3 regions of the Bacillus pacificus genome follow, and region 2 is predicted to be linked to each of the others. Evidence: riboswitches for the same ligand, from Rfam matches in the RefSeq annotation. Region 2 holds a riboswitch; each other region holds the start of a gene.
The links. A riboswitch is a leader RNA that binds a small molecule or an ion and turns the genes downstream of it on or off. The one in region 2 is predicted to bind thiamine pyrophosphate.
Positions count from the first base shown of each region.

Region 1: it holds a riboswitch for thiamine pyrophosphate, as region 2 does, so the genes downstream of both, tenA (thiaminase II) here and thiM (hydroxyethylthiazole kinase) in region 2, are expected to answer to the same signal.
Region 3: it holds a riboswitch for thiamine pyrophosphate, as region 2 does, so the genes downstream of both, thiC (phosphomethylpyrimidine synthase ThiC) here and thiM (hydroxyethylthiazole kinase) in region 2, are expected to answer to the same signal.

Region 1 is NZ_CP086328.1:2,662,672-2,667,404, reverse strand. Features, by position in the region: gene pdxR (MocR-like pyridoxine biosynthesis transcription factor PdxR) at 27-1,475, shown strand; gene ddlB (D-alanine--D-alanine ligase) at 1,480-2,394, shown strand; TPP riboswitch at 2,469-2,574, shown strand; gene tenA (thiaminase II) at 2,698-3,387, shown strand; gene LMD38_RS14030 (hypothetical protein) at 3,582-4,043, shown strand; gene LMD38_RS28630 (hypothetical protein) at 4,121-4,246, shown strand; gene LMD38_RS28625 (hypothetical protein) at 4,587-4,709, opposite strand.
Region 2 is NZ_CP086328.1:4,640,835-4,645,567, forward strand. Features, by position in the region: gene LMD38_RS23965 (anaerobic C4-dicarboxylate transporter family protein) at 1-1,051, shown strand, start outside; gene thiE (thiamine phosphate synthase) at 1,148-1,822, opposite strand; gene thiM (hydroxyethylthiazole kinase) at 1,839-2,654, opposite strand; TPP riboswitch at 2,718-2,827, opposite strand; gene topB (DNA topoisomerase III) at 3,049-4,733, shown strand, end outside.
Region 3 is NZ_CP086328.1:162,057-166,789, forward strand. Features, by position in the region: gene lldP (L-lactate permease) at 1-1,015, shown strand, start outside; gene LMD38_RS00745 (Fic family protein) at 1,192-2,412, shown strand; TPP riboswitch at 2,486-2,601, shown strand; gene thiC (phosphomethylpyrimidine synthase ThiC) at 2,715-4,475, shown strand; gene LMD38_RS00755 (arsenic transporter) at 4,628-4,733, opposite strand, start outside.

The DNA.
Region 1 (4,733 bases), 2.0 Mb from region 2:
CAAAAATGATTGCAGGGGGTAAGGAATTGTTTAAAGATTTTAAAGTTGTCAAAGAGCGTCCCGTTTATATTCAATTGAAAGATTATTTAAAAAAGATGATTATGAAAGGGCATTTGCTCGGGGATCAAAAAATTCCTTCGACGAGGGAACTTAGCGAATTATTAAGTGTGAGCAGAAATACTGTGCTAGCTGCTTATGCGGATTTAGAGCAAGAAGGACTTATATATGCAGTTAAAGGAAAAGGGAATTTTGTTGCGAAGGTTGATATTTCAAACACTTCGTCTGTTGAAATAGATTGGAAAAATAAAATTAATACAGTTACTTTATTAGCGGATGAATTAGATTTAATGAAACATGGTGTTCGCTGGGAAAAAGGAATGATTGTTTTTAACAGTATCGCTCCGGACGAAAAGCTATTTGATGTGGAAAATTTCAAAAGAGCTTTTCTTACTCGTATGTCCATTGAAGGTGATGTCGTATTAAATTACGGATACGCAAAAGGCTATAGACCGTTAATGAAATATTTACTTCATTATATGGAAATGAAAGGTGTAGATATTTCGAATAAAGACATTTTAATTACAAATGGATTTACAGAAGGGTTAGACATTGTTCTATCCTCGTTATCAAAGAAATCAGGGCGGGTTATTTGCGAGAATCCGACTCATCATGCTGCACTCAAACTTTTCCGCCTACATGGTCTTGAAGTGGATGGAATAAATATGAATGAAGATGGTATTGATACGAACGAAGTGGAAAAAAGCTTGCGTGAAAAAGAGTTTGATTTTGCGTATTTAATTCCTTCCTATCATAATCCAACCGGTATTGTTACGAGTTCAGAGAAAAGAACGGAACTGATGAGATTATTTTCAAAATATAAGGTTCCTATTATAGAAGATGGATTTAATGAGGAACTACGTTATTCAGGTTCACATTTAGCCCCACTATTAACTTTTGCTGGTGCTGGTAATAATGTGATTTATATTAGTAGCTTTTCGAAGGTACTTTTCCCTGGTTTACGTGTTGGATGGATCATTGCAGATAAAGAGCTGATTCATTATTTAGAAAGTGTAAAAAGAGCAAGAACAATTCACACATCTACTTTAGATCAAGCTGTTCTTTTTCAATATTTACATGAAGGATATTTTGAAAAATATTTAAAAAAGGCAAGGTCTGTTTATAAGAAAAAATATGAGTTAGCTGTTGGGGCGTGTAACGAGTACATTCCGTTTCAAAGAATGACCGGTGATGGTGGACTTCATTTATTTATAGAGTTAGAAGAAAAAATTCATGCCCGCACACTTTTGCAAAAGTGTTATGAGCAAGGGGTTACTTTTTCTCCTGGAGATGTGTTTTATTCTGATGGAGAAGGAGCGACCACTTTTCGATTAGGATTTTCACGTCTGAAAGAAGAAGAAATAGTTCGTGGCATTAAAATAATCGGTGATACAATAAAAAACGAAATTTGGAGTTGAGGAAATGAGAATTGGCGTTATTATGGGAGGAGTATCCTCTGAAAAACAAGTATCCATTATGACTGGAAATGAAATGATTGCAAATTTAGATAAAAATAAATATGAAATTGTACCAATTACATTAAATGAAAAAATGGATTTAATCGAAAAAGCGAAAGACATTGATTTTGCATTGCTCGCATTACACGGAAAATACGGAGAAGATGGAACTGTTCAAGGAACGCTTGAAAGTTTAGGTATTCCTTATAGCGGAAGCAATATGTTATCTAGCGGTATATGTATGGACAAAAATATTTCGAAAAAGATTTTACGTTATGAAGGAATAGAAACACCAGATTGGATTGAACTTACAAAAATGGAGGATCTAAATGTTGATGAATTAGATAAATTAGGATTTCCGTTAGTGGTAAAACCAAACTCTGGTGGCTCGAGTGTGGGGGTAAAGATTGTCTATGATAAAGATGAATTAATTTCAATGCTGGAAACGGTGTTCGAATGGGATTCAGAAGTAGTAATAGAGAAATATATAAAAGGTGACGAGATTACATGTTCCATTTTTGATGGAAAACAATTACCTATTATTTCAATTCGACATGCGGCGGAGTTCTTTGATTACAATGCGAAATATGATGATATTAGTACAATTGAAGAAGTTATTGAACTTCCAGCTGAACTTAAGGAACGTGTAAACAAAGCGTCACTGGCTTGCTATAAAGCATTAAAATGCAGCGTTTATGCAAGGGTGGATATGATGGTGAAGGATGGTATTCCATATGTAATGGAGATTAATACATTACCAGGGATGACGCAAGCGAGTTTACTACCAAAAAGTGCAGCTGCAGCGGGAATTGAATATAGTAAACTATTAGATATGATTATTGAAACTTCATTAAGAGTAAGAAAAGACGAAGGATTTTAAGTAGTGGTATCATGAATAACTTTTGACAGTTACATGAAGTATGTTATGATGAATACAATACGAAAATTAAATATTTTATCCACTAGGGGGGCCTATTATAGGCTGAGATCAAATTGGAATTTGAGACTCTTAGTACCTGATCTGGTTAATACCAGCGTAGGGAAGTGGGAAGGACATTGCTATTTAATAAATAAAAACTGTCAATTTCACTTTCTTTACGCCTGTAAAGAAAGTTTTTTTGTTTTACAGATTTAATAATGGTGGGTAAATACTTAAATTTTATACATAATTGGAGGGACTTAAATGACTTTTTCACAATCATTACGTAAAGAAGTAGATTCAATTTGGGAAGCTAGTTTTCATCATCCTTTTGTAAAAAAACTTGGTGAAGGAACGTTAGATTTAGCTAATTTTCGCTATTACGTGCTTCAAGATTCATATTATTTAAGTCACTTTGCTAGAGTACAAACTTTAGGAGCTGCAAAAGCACTAGAATTAGAAACGACAGCTCGTATGGCACACCATGCTCAAAATACATATGAGGCGGAATTATCTTTACATGAGAATTTTGCGAAGAAATTAGGGATAACACAAGAAGAAAAAGATACTTTTATCCCTGCTCCAACTGCATACGCATATACTTCACATATGTATCGTGCTGCGTATGAAGGGCATTTAGGTGATATCATTGCAGCAATTTTACCTTGCTATTGGCTGTATTATGAAATTGGTGAGCGTTTAAAAGAGTGTCAGCCAGAAGAGCCGATTTATAACGAATGGATTTCTGCTTATGGATCTGATTGGTTCCGAACATTGGTTGAAGAGCAAATCACACGATTAGATGCAATAGCTGAAAAAGTAACAGAGGCAGACCGAAATCGAATGAAACAACATTTTATTATTAGCAGCCAATATGAATATTCATTTTGGGAAATGGCTTATACATTAGAAAAGTGGCCAGTGGATACAGAAGTAAAAGATGTAATAAGATAAAGAAAAGAGGTATTGCTATACGCATGTATGGACAATACCTCTTTTTTAGGTTTTTATAAAATTATTGTAAAAATCACAAATAAAACACTTCTTTATATTGTAATTACTTTTAATTTTTATAAAGGTTATTGGCGTTGTTGATGAAAAAGATTCACTTCAAAAAGAATTGAGAGAAGTATGGCAGAAACAAAGTTATGCTTGGAAGCGGAAGTGCACTCAAACTCATGCAAGCTCAGTTTCAATATCGTGATGAGGATTACAATACATTATTTAATGAATTTAAAGCAATTATGGAAAAGAATCATGAATTAAAGAATGACCTTTATGCATGTCAATATACGTGTTGCAGAAGAACAACCGCGAAAAAACGTGCACACCGGCTTGAAGTTACAAAGTCAATCACAAGCGCTCATTATAGCGCTCAAGGCAGTTTTGTGTTGGATGGTATGAAAAAACTGACAAAAGGAGTACGAAAAGAGCTACATACCAGATTGGCGAAATTATCGAACAGAAATGTAGACGTTGTCATTATAATCGCTCATCCAACGAGAGTTTTAGTGTTAATGAATGTAAAGTATGCCCGACTGGTGATGAATTACGTCGGTTGGGCAGATATTTGTATACACAGCCTAAAAAGAATAGTGGACCGAGAATAGAAAAATCGAGTGGTTTAACACCTGAGGTTGTCAAGAATTTAAATATACAAGGAATACCGGATAAGGATATTGGTATTATGTATGATCCTAACCCTTCGTATGTCGGAAAAAAGAAAAAACATTGGAAACGAGTGGGGATTTGGCAAGGTCCAACTAATATGAGAGAAATAAAAAAGGATAGAGCGAATGGTAGAAGTAGTTGATGTGAAAGGGATGGCGGATACTTAAAAGTTTCATAAAATAGTTAAATTAATAAAAAGCAGTTAGCTTTCGCTAGACTGCTTTGCTCCCTAATGTAGTCTTGTTATGTAATTTAGATGAAGATACTACCTACTAGGAATAAAGCTCCTAGCAGAATTAGAGAATCCACTAAAATTAAGAACTGATTTTTCTGTGGCTTTCGAAGTTCCTTTACCAAGCTAAAAACTGCACTCATTCCGAAACAAATATATATATATAAATCATTATTGTTCCTGAATGTAATAAAAAAGTGAACAAAATCGTTAATTTAATAAAAAACAGGTTAGTAATTCACCAACCTGTTTAAGATTCTTTATTATTTCTTTTCTCTTTAAACTTCTTTGAAATATGAACTGTTCCAATAATAATAAGAAGTAATACCATACAAGAAAATAATATAGTGAGTTTTTCAAAAAAAGGATGCATATGTTAGTTAACCTCCTAGAAATT
Region 2 (4,733 bases):
TACATTCTTTGCTCCAATTGTTACTTATTTATTTACACTTTGTGCAGGAACTGGTCACGTTGCTTATTCTGTACTTCCTGTTATCGCAGAAGTCTCTCGCGAATCTGGGATTAGACCAGAACGACCAATGTCAATCGCCGTAATTGCTTCCCAACAAGCAATTACAGCTAGTCCTATATCAGCTGCAACAGTTGCACTTTTAGCAATGTTAGCTGACTATAAAATCACCTTATTAGATATTTTAAAAGTAAGTATCCCTTCTACTTTCATCGCTTGTATGGTAGCTGCATTTGTTGCTAGCAAAATGGGGAAAGAATTAAATGAAGACCCTGAATACTTAAAACGATTAAAAGAAGGAATGATTCCTAAGATTGAAGAGAAAAAAGAATTTGTTGGTGTAAAAGGCGCTAAATTATCAGTTATCCTTTTCCTAGTAGGAACTTTTCTTGTCGTACTTCTCGGTTCATTTGAAGTACTTCGTCCAGGATGGATAGTTGATGGGAAGTTAGCCCGTCTTTCCATGCCAAACACAATTGAAATGGTTATGTTAACGATTGCAGCTCTTATTATTATTTTCTGTAAACCAAATGTAGAAAGCATCGTGTCTGGTAACGTCTTTAAAGCGGGGGCAACAGCAGTTGTTGCTATTTTCGGTATCGCTTGGATGGGAGATACTTTCTTTAACGGAAACTTAAATATGATTCAAGGATCAATTCAGCATCTAGTAACAAGTGCGCCATGGCTATTTGCCATCGCATTATTCATTCTATCTATTTTACTATATAGCCAAGCCGCAACAGTACGTGCTTTAATGCCTCTTGGATTATCACTCGGTATTCCACCGGCACTACTGATCGCGATGTTCCCTGCAGTAAATGGATATTTTTTCATTCCAAACTACGGAACAATCGTTGCTGCCATTAACTTTGATCGTACTGGTACAACCAGCATTGGTAAATATGTTTTAAATCATAGCTTTATGATTCCAGGACTAATCGCAACATTCACTTCTATCGGAATTGGAATGCTCTTAATTTCAATTATGTTTTAAAGAAAAAGCACAAACCCAAAGTTTTAAAGGGTTTGTGCTTTTTTAATCAAACGTTTGTTTAAATATTTTTAACTGTCCATTCTTCCATTATGTTCTTTAATATTTGTGTGAAGTCCCCTTCTTACTCACTTCCTCTACTAGCTTCTTCGTACTTTCATACGCAGATTCAGCTAAACTAATCGCTGAAATAACTGAAACACCGTCCGCACCTGCTTCTATAACCGAAGCGGTATTTTCAATTGAAATGCCTCCAATTCCGACAATAGGTATTGTAATTCCTTGTTCTCTAAAATGAGCTAAACCTTTCGTTCCTTGCACCGCTTTCGTATCTTTTTTCGTACTCGTTGTGAAAATAGGGCCAACACCTAAATAATCCGCTCCGTTTTCAATTGCCCAGCGCGCTTCTTCAATTGTATGTGTAGATACACCGATAATTTTATCCCCCATTTTTTCACGAACAGAAGTAATTCCTTCATCCTCTTGCCCTACATGCACACCATCCGCATCTAACTCAAGTGCTAGTTCCACATCATCATTTACGATGAATGGTACACCATACTCCTTACAAATTGCTTGTAATTCTTTTGCGAAACAAATACGTTCTTCTCCTGTTAAAGCCCCTTCTCCCTTTTCACGAAATTGAAAAATTGTTATACCGCCTTCAAGTGCATCTTTCAATATTTGTAGTGGATCCTTCGTACAATTGTTACTTCCCATAATAAAATATACGGATAACAACCTAGACATTTCTGCCTTTGAAATACGCGACATTTATTTTCCCTCCTTACTATATAACCTCAATCTTCCCATACTTCTCTATATCACCCGAAGTGGTATTCGCTAACTGATTTAAAAATTCAATTTGGAAACTACCAGGTCCTTTTTCTACTGTCTTAGCAGCTGCTAGTTCCGCGGCTACACCATAAAACGTTAATGCCGCTATCGCTGCCTTTACATAATCCTTTTCTACCGCTACAAATGCTCCTATTACAGAAGTTAGCAAACAACCAGTTCCCGTAACTTTTGTTAAAATAGAGTGACCATTTTGAATAACAATCGTTCGCTCTCCATCTGTAACAACATCTTCTTCTCCAGTAATTACTGCAACTGTATTTAGTTCATCTGCTGCCTGCTTTGCAATACTTACGACATTACCATTTCCAGCACCAGCGTCTACCCCTTTAATTTCCCATCTCTCATTAATTACGTTCGCTATTTCAGCTGCATTTCCGCGAATAATCGCTAATTCAATTTCAGCCGGAATATGTCTCGCAACTTCTGTTCGATACGACGTTGCTCCTGCGCCAACTGGATCAAACAGTACTGGTACATTGTTCACATTTGCAGATTTACCAGCAAGTAACATCGCTTCTACTTCTTCAGGACGAAGTGTCCCCATATTTAATACTAGCGCTCCAGCAATGCTAGCCATTTCTGCCACTTCTTCTTTTGCATACGCCATTACAGGCGATGCCCCTAACGCTAACAAACCGTTAGCTGTAAAATTTGTTACAACAACATTTGTAATATTATGAACGAGCGGATTAGATTCTCTCACCAAATCCACTACTTTACTAATTTCTTTCATATTCATCCTTCTCATCTCCTAACTATAGTTATGGGAGATACACAAAAAGGCACTTTGCGCGTACGCAAAGTGCCTGAACATGTGCTTTTACACTCTCCCTACGCTGGCATTATCCAACAGGTTCAAATGGTCAATGACGGACTAGTCATACTCTCAGTTTGTATCCACAAACTCCCATGTGTTTAGTATTCATCTACTTCAAAGTCTACTCTTATTCTAGTAAAATAACAAGTTCTTTACTTTTCTATTTCTCACAGTCTCATCATGGTGCATATTATATTCTGTCACGATCATTCACTTTCAAACAGATGTTATCCCATTAAAAAACGTTCAAATCTGGAGCGAAACTGAATCTCAAGAAGATGTATGCTATAGTTAACGTATGGAAATTTGAAAGGATGTTTTAAATATGTCAAAAAGCGTTGTAATCGCTGAAAAGCCTTCCGTTGCACGTGATATTGCTCGCGTACTGAAGTGCGATAAAAAAGGAAATGGCTATCTTGAAGGTAGTAAATATATTGTAACTTGGGCTTTAGGTCACCTTGTTACATTAGCAGATCCAGAAAGCTATGATGTGAAATATAAAAAGTGGAATTTAGAAGATTTACCTATGCTACCTGAGCGTTTGAAATTAACGGTTATTAAACAAACTGGGAAACAATTTAATGCTGTAAAAAGTCAGCTACTTAGAAAAGATGTAAATGAAATTATTGTAGCAACAGACGCTGGGCGTGAAGGAGAATTAGTCGCTCGTTGGATTATTGATAAGGTTCGAATTAACAAACCAATTAAACGTCTATGGATTTCATCTGTTACTGATAAAGCAATTAAAGATGGTTTCGCAAATTTAAAACCAGGTAAAGCATATGACAATTTATACGCTTCAGCAGTTGCACGTTCAGAAGCTGACTGGTATATCGGTCTTAACGCGACTCGCGCTTTAACAACTCGCTTTAATGCCCAGCTAAACTGTGGCCGTGTGCAAACACCTACTGTCGCTATGATCGCTAATCGTGAAGATGAAATAAAGAACTTCAAAGCTCAAACTTACTACGGCATCGAAGCTCAAACGACAAATCAATTAAAACTAACTTGGCAAGATGCAAATGGCAATAGCCGCAGTTTTAATAAAGAAAAAATTGATGGTATTGTAAAAGGTTTAGATAAACATAATGCTACTGTTATGGAAATTGATAAAAAACAGAAGAAATCATTCTCTCCTGGTCTTTACGATTTAACTGAATTACAACGTGATGCAAATAAAAAGTTCGGTTACTCTGCGAAAGAAACATTAAACATTATGCAGAAATTGTATGAACAACATAAAGTGCTAACATACCCTCGTACAGATTCGCGTTACATTTCATCTGATATCGTTGGAACACTTCCAGAACGTCTAAAGGCGTGCGGCGTTGGGGAATATCGTCCTTTAGCACATAAAGTATTACAAAAGCCTATCAAGGCTAATAAATCATTTGTTGATGATAGTAAAGTAAGCGATCACCACGCAATTATTCCGACAGAAGGATACGTTAACTTCTCAGCCTTCACAGATAAAGAACGTAAAATTTATGATTTAGTTGTAAAACGTTTCTTAGCTGTTTTATTCCCAGCATTCGAATACGAACAACTAACGTTACGCACAAAGGTCGGCAATGAAACATTCATTGCACGCGGAAAGACAATTTTACATGCCGGTTGGAAAGAAGTATATGAAAATCGCTTTGAAGATGATGATGTAACTGATGACGTAAAAGAACAACTTTTACCTCGCATCGAAAAAGGCGATACATTAACTGTAAAATTAATTATGCAAACATCAGGTCAAACGAAAGCACCTGCACGTTTTAACGAAGCGACTTTACTTTCAGCAATGGAAAATCCTACAAAATATATGGATACGCAAAATAAACAACTTGCTGATACGCTAAAATCAACTGGTGGATTAGGTACTGTAGCAACGCGTGCTGATATTATCGACAAGCTATTCAATTCATTCTTAATTGAAAAACGCGGTAAAGATATTCATATTACTTCAAAAGGCCGTCAGTTACTTGATTTAGTACCAGAAGAGTTAAAATCACCTACATTAAC
Region 3 (4,733 bases), 770 kb from region 2:
CGGGTTGAAAGGAGTAAGACAAACGTGGCCTGCTTTACTTGTAGCAGGTAGCTCATTTGCAATTACGCAGTTCATAACAGCGACATTCTTAGGGCCAGAACTTCCGGATATTACGTCGGCACTTGTAAGTTTAGTTAGTTTAGCGCTGTTCTTAAAAGTATGGCAACCGAAAGAAATTTATCAATCTGGGCAAGCAAATAGAGAAGCAGCTGCAACAACAGCGGCATCGATGCCAAAATTAACATTGGGAAAAGTAGTAAAGGCATGGTCTCCATTTATCGTATTAACGGTTATGGTAGTCATTTGGAGTCAAAGTTTCTTTAAAGCATTATTTGCTCCAGGAGGCGCGTTAGAAAGTCTTGTATTTAAGTTTGAAATTCCAGGCTTGCACAATTTAGTAATGAAAGCAGAGCCTATTGTAAATAAAGCGACTCCTTACGAGGCAATTTTGAAGTTTGATGTATTATCAGCAACGGGAACAGCAATTTTAATTGCTTGTCTCATTTCCATGCTGATTTTGAAAATGAGTGTAAAAGATGCAGTGGTAACATTTAAAGAAACTTTAAGTGAACTTAAAATGCCAATTTTATCTATTGGATTTGTATTAGGATTTGCATTTATCGCAAACTATTCTGGGCTATCTTCTACACTAGCATTGGCACTAGCAGGAACTGGCGGACTATTCCCGTTCTTCTCACCATTCTTAGGATGGATTGGCGTATTCTTAACAGGGTCTGATACGTCAGCGAATGCATTATTCTCAAATTTACAAGCAATTACAGCGCAGCAAGTCGGTGTATCTGAAGTACTCCTCGTTGCAGCGAATACAACGGGCGGTGTAACCGGAAAAATGATTTCTCCACAATCGATTGCCATTGCTTGTGCAGCAGTTGGACTTGCTGGGAAAGAATCAGATTTATTCCGGTTTACAGTAAAGCATAGTTTGTTCTTCGTAATAATTGTGGGGATTATGACTTATGTTCAGGCTTATTATTTAACTTGGATGATTCCGTAAGTGGAATATTATAAATAAAAACAAGCGATTTTAAATGAATCGCTTGTTTTTATTTATATACAAAGAGTTAAAAAACATTGAAATTTTAACTCTTTGTATATAAAATGATTCTTAAAAATAAAATTATGTATGGATATAGATTTTTGGAACGATAATATAATGGAGGAGTGAGTAATATGTATGAAAGGTTATCTAAGATTTATTATAAGGACTCTTCTGATTATCAAGCAGAATACGAAAAGCGTATTAATAGTTATGGAACTGTAAGGCTTCCTTTTAGAATTAAGCCACTAAAAAGTAGCGATGAGTTTGAGTGCTTCTATGTCAATCACATGGAATTAGATATTCTTCATGAACAAATTATTAAACAAAGTAATGAAATTCAATTTGTTGCCGATAAATTACCTCCTATTGCAATTAGACAATATATTCAAGCAAAGTTAGTAGATGAATTAATAAGTACTAATGAAATTGAAGGTGTACAAAGTACCAGGGCTGAAATGACTGATGCGATGGCTGTAAGAGAAAAAAAAGCAACAAAAACTCAAAAAAAGGTTAGACATTTGAGCTTGGTAAATTCGTATTTTAAATTGCTTTCGGATAAAAATAGTAAAATTACTAGCTTAGAACAAATTAAAGAAATATATGACTCCCTAGTAAAAGATGAAATAAAAGAAGAAGATCAATTAGATGGAGAAATGTTTAGAAGGGGACCAGTAGATGTAGTAACTTCTACTCAAAAAGTGATCCATAAGGGAGTCTACCCGGAGATACTTATACAAAATTCATTAAAAGACTTAATAAAATATTTAAATGAATATAATGCACCGATGTTATACAAAATTGCAGTAACACATTATTATTTTGGATATATACATCCTTTTTATGATGGGAACGGGCGTACCTCCAGGTATATTGCTAGTATGTATTTAAAAGAGGAATTAGATCAATTAACAGCACTTACTTTATCCTATTCGACTAATAAGTTGAAGCAGTATTATTATGATATTTTTAATGAGAGCAATAATCACTTAAATAAAGGTGAATTAACGTTTTTCTGCCAAACATTTTTTTCTATTGTGTATCAAGCACAAGAAGACATATTGGAAGATTTAGCGGAAAGGGTTGAAAAAATAGGTCAATTGCATCAATTGATAAACGAACTTGAAGAATTAGATTCTCTGTGTCAGGATATTCTTTTTGTCATTGGTCAAGACTATATTTTTGGCTTAGAAGGAGAAGGAATTGAGAAATCTGTATTGATTAAGGGGTTAGATGTGACAAAGTATAAAGTTGATAAATCTTTGAAGCAACTAAGAGAACAAAATTTAGTTATAAACACGAAGAATAATCCAGTAAAAGTTACGTTAAGTAGTAGATTATCAGATCAACTTTAGTTAAATCGAAAATTAATCAGTTTTCATTTTTCAGATTATCGTGTATGATGAGAAAGTATTGAAAATTAAATCAGTGATAAACTAGGGGTGCCTAACGTATGCGTAGGCTGAGAGAGAAGCGCGTGAACTTCTTAACCCTTTGGACCTGATCTGGCTCGTACCAGCGTAGGGAAGTTAACGGCTTTACATAATGATGTCTTTTATGAGCCAGGTCCTTATTTTTTTATGGACCTGGCTCTTTTTATTTTGGCATACGCTGGCCATATCTCGTCCTTGTCACGTACAGGGGGGCAACAAAGGTTATGAAACAGTCTGTTTCAGCTGAGCAAATTGAATTGAAATCGAGTTTACCAGGAAGTAAGAAAGTGTATGTGGATGGACCACGCGAAGGTATGAAGGTGCCGATGCGTGAGATTGAACAAAGCGATACAAACGGCGTTCCGAATCCGCCAATTCGTGTGTATGATACGAGCGGTCCTTATACGGATCCAGAGTATAAAGTGGAGTTAGAAAAGGGGTTGCAGGCGCCGCGCCACTCTTGGATTCTAGAGCGCGGGGATGTAGAAGCATACGAAGGGCGCGAAGTGAAACCAGAGGATGACGGTGTGAAGGTGGCTTCAAAACATACACCTGTTTTCCCGCAGATGGATCGCAAACCGCTTAGAGCGAAGCAAGGTGCAAATGTTACGCAAATGCATTATGCACGTAATGGCATCATTACGTCTGAGATGGAATATGTTGCGATTCGTGAAGGAGTAGAGCCGGAGTTTGTTCGTAAGGAAATTGCGGAAGGTCGCGCTATTTTACCAGCGAATATTAACCATCCTGAAGCAGAGCCGATGATTATCGGACGTAATTTCCACGTGAAGGTTAATGCAAATATCGGAAACTCTGCTGTATCTTCTTCTATTGCAGAAGAAGTAGAGAAGATGACGTGGGCTACTCGCTGGGGTGCAGATACAATTATGGATTTATCTACAGGTAAAAACATTCATACGACACGTGAGTGGATTATTCGTAACGCGCCTGTACCAGTTGGAACTGTACCAATCTATCAAGCTCTTGAAAAGGTAAACGGAATTGCAGAAGATTTAACGTGGGAAGTGTATCGTGATACGTTAATTGAGCAAGCGGAGCAAGGCGTAGATTACTTTACGATTCACGCTGGTGTATTACTTCGTTACATTCCCATTACTGCAAAGCGTACGACAGGTATCGTTTCGCGTGGTGGTTCAATTATGGCGCAGTGGTGTTTATTCCATCATAAAGAAAACTTCCTATACACTCATTTTGAAGAGATTTGTGAAATTATGAAGCAGTATGATGTTTCGTTCTCTCTTGGAGATGGATTACGTCCAGGTTCGATTGCAGATGCAAATGACGAAGCGCAGTTCTCTGAGCTTGAAACACTTGGTGAATTAACGAAGATTGCTTGGAAACATGATGTGCAAGTTATGATTGAAGGGCCTGGGCATGTACCGATGCATTTAATTAAAGAAAATATGGAGAAAGAGCTTGATATTTGTCAGGGGGCGCCATTCTATACACTTGGGCCGTTAACGACAGATATTGCACCAGGTTATGACCATATTACATCCGCAATTGGAGCTGCGATGATTGGCTGGTTTGGAACAGCGATGCTTTGTTATGTAACGCCGAAAGAACATTTAGGTTTGCCGAATAAAGATGATGTACGCGAAGGTGTTATTACGTACAAAATCGCTGCGCATGCAGCTGATCTGGCGAAAGGGCACAAAACGGCTCATCAGCGTGATGATGCACTTTCAAAAGCTCGTTTTGAATTCCGTTGGCGCGATCAATTTAATTTATCTTTAGATCCTGAACGTGCAATGGAGTATCACGATGAAACATTGCCAGCAGAAGGTGCGAAAACGGCTCATTTCTGTTCCATGTGTGGACCGAAGTTTTGTAGTATGAGAATTTCACATGATATTCGTGAATATGCAAAAGAAAATGATTTAGAAACGACAGAAGCAATTGAAAAAGGAATGGAAGAGAAAGCGAAAGAATTTAAAGAAACGGGTAGTCATTTATACCAATAACACGTTACACCTCTTTACTTGATTGATCACACTGTAGTACCTAACTTAAATATAGAAGAAGCCCGCTTTGCTAAGACGGTAGCAAAGCGGGCTTCTGTTGTTTATCCTGCTATTTGCGGGCAGTGAGACCCCTCACTGATTAAAGTTTCACTTTATAAGGCGAAGAAGAGATGTACCCAATAGAATAAGAGGAATAATGTGACGACTGTTGTGAGCGGGATAACAATAAGGGATACACTTAAATAGTCTTTCCATTTT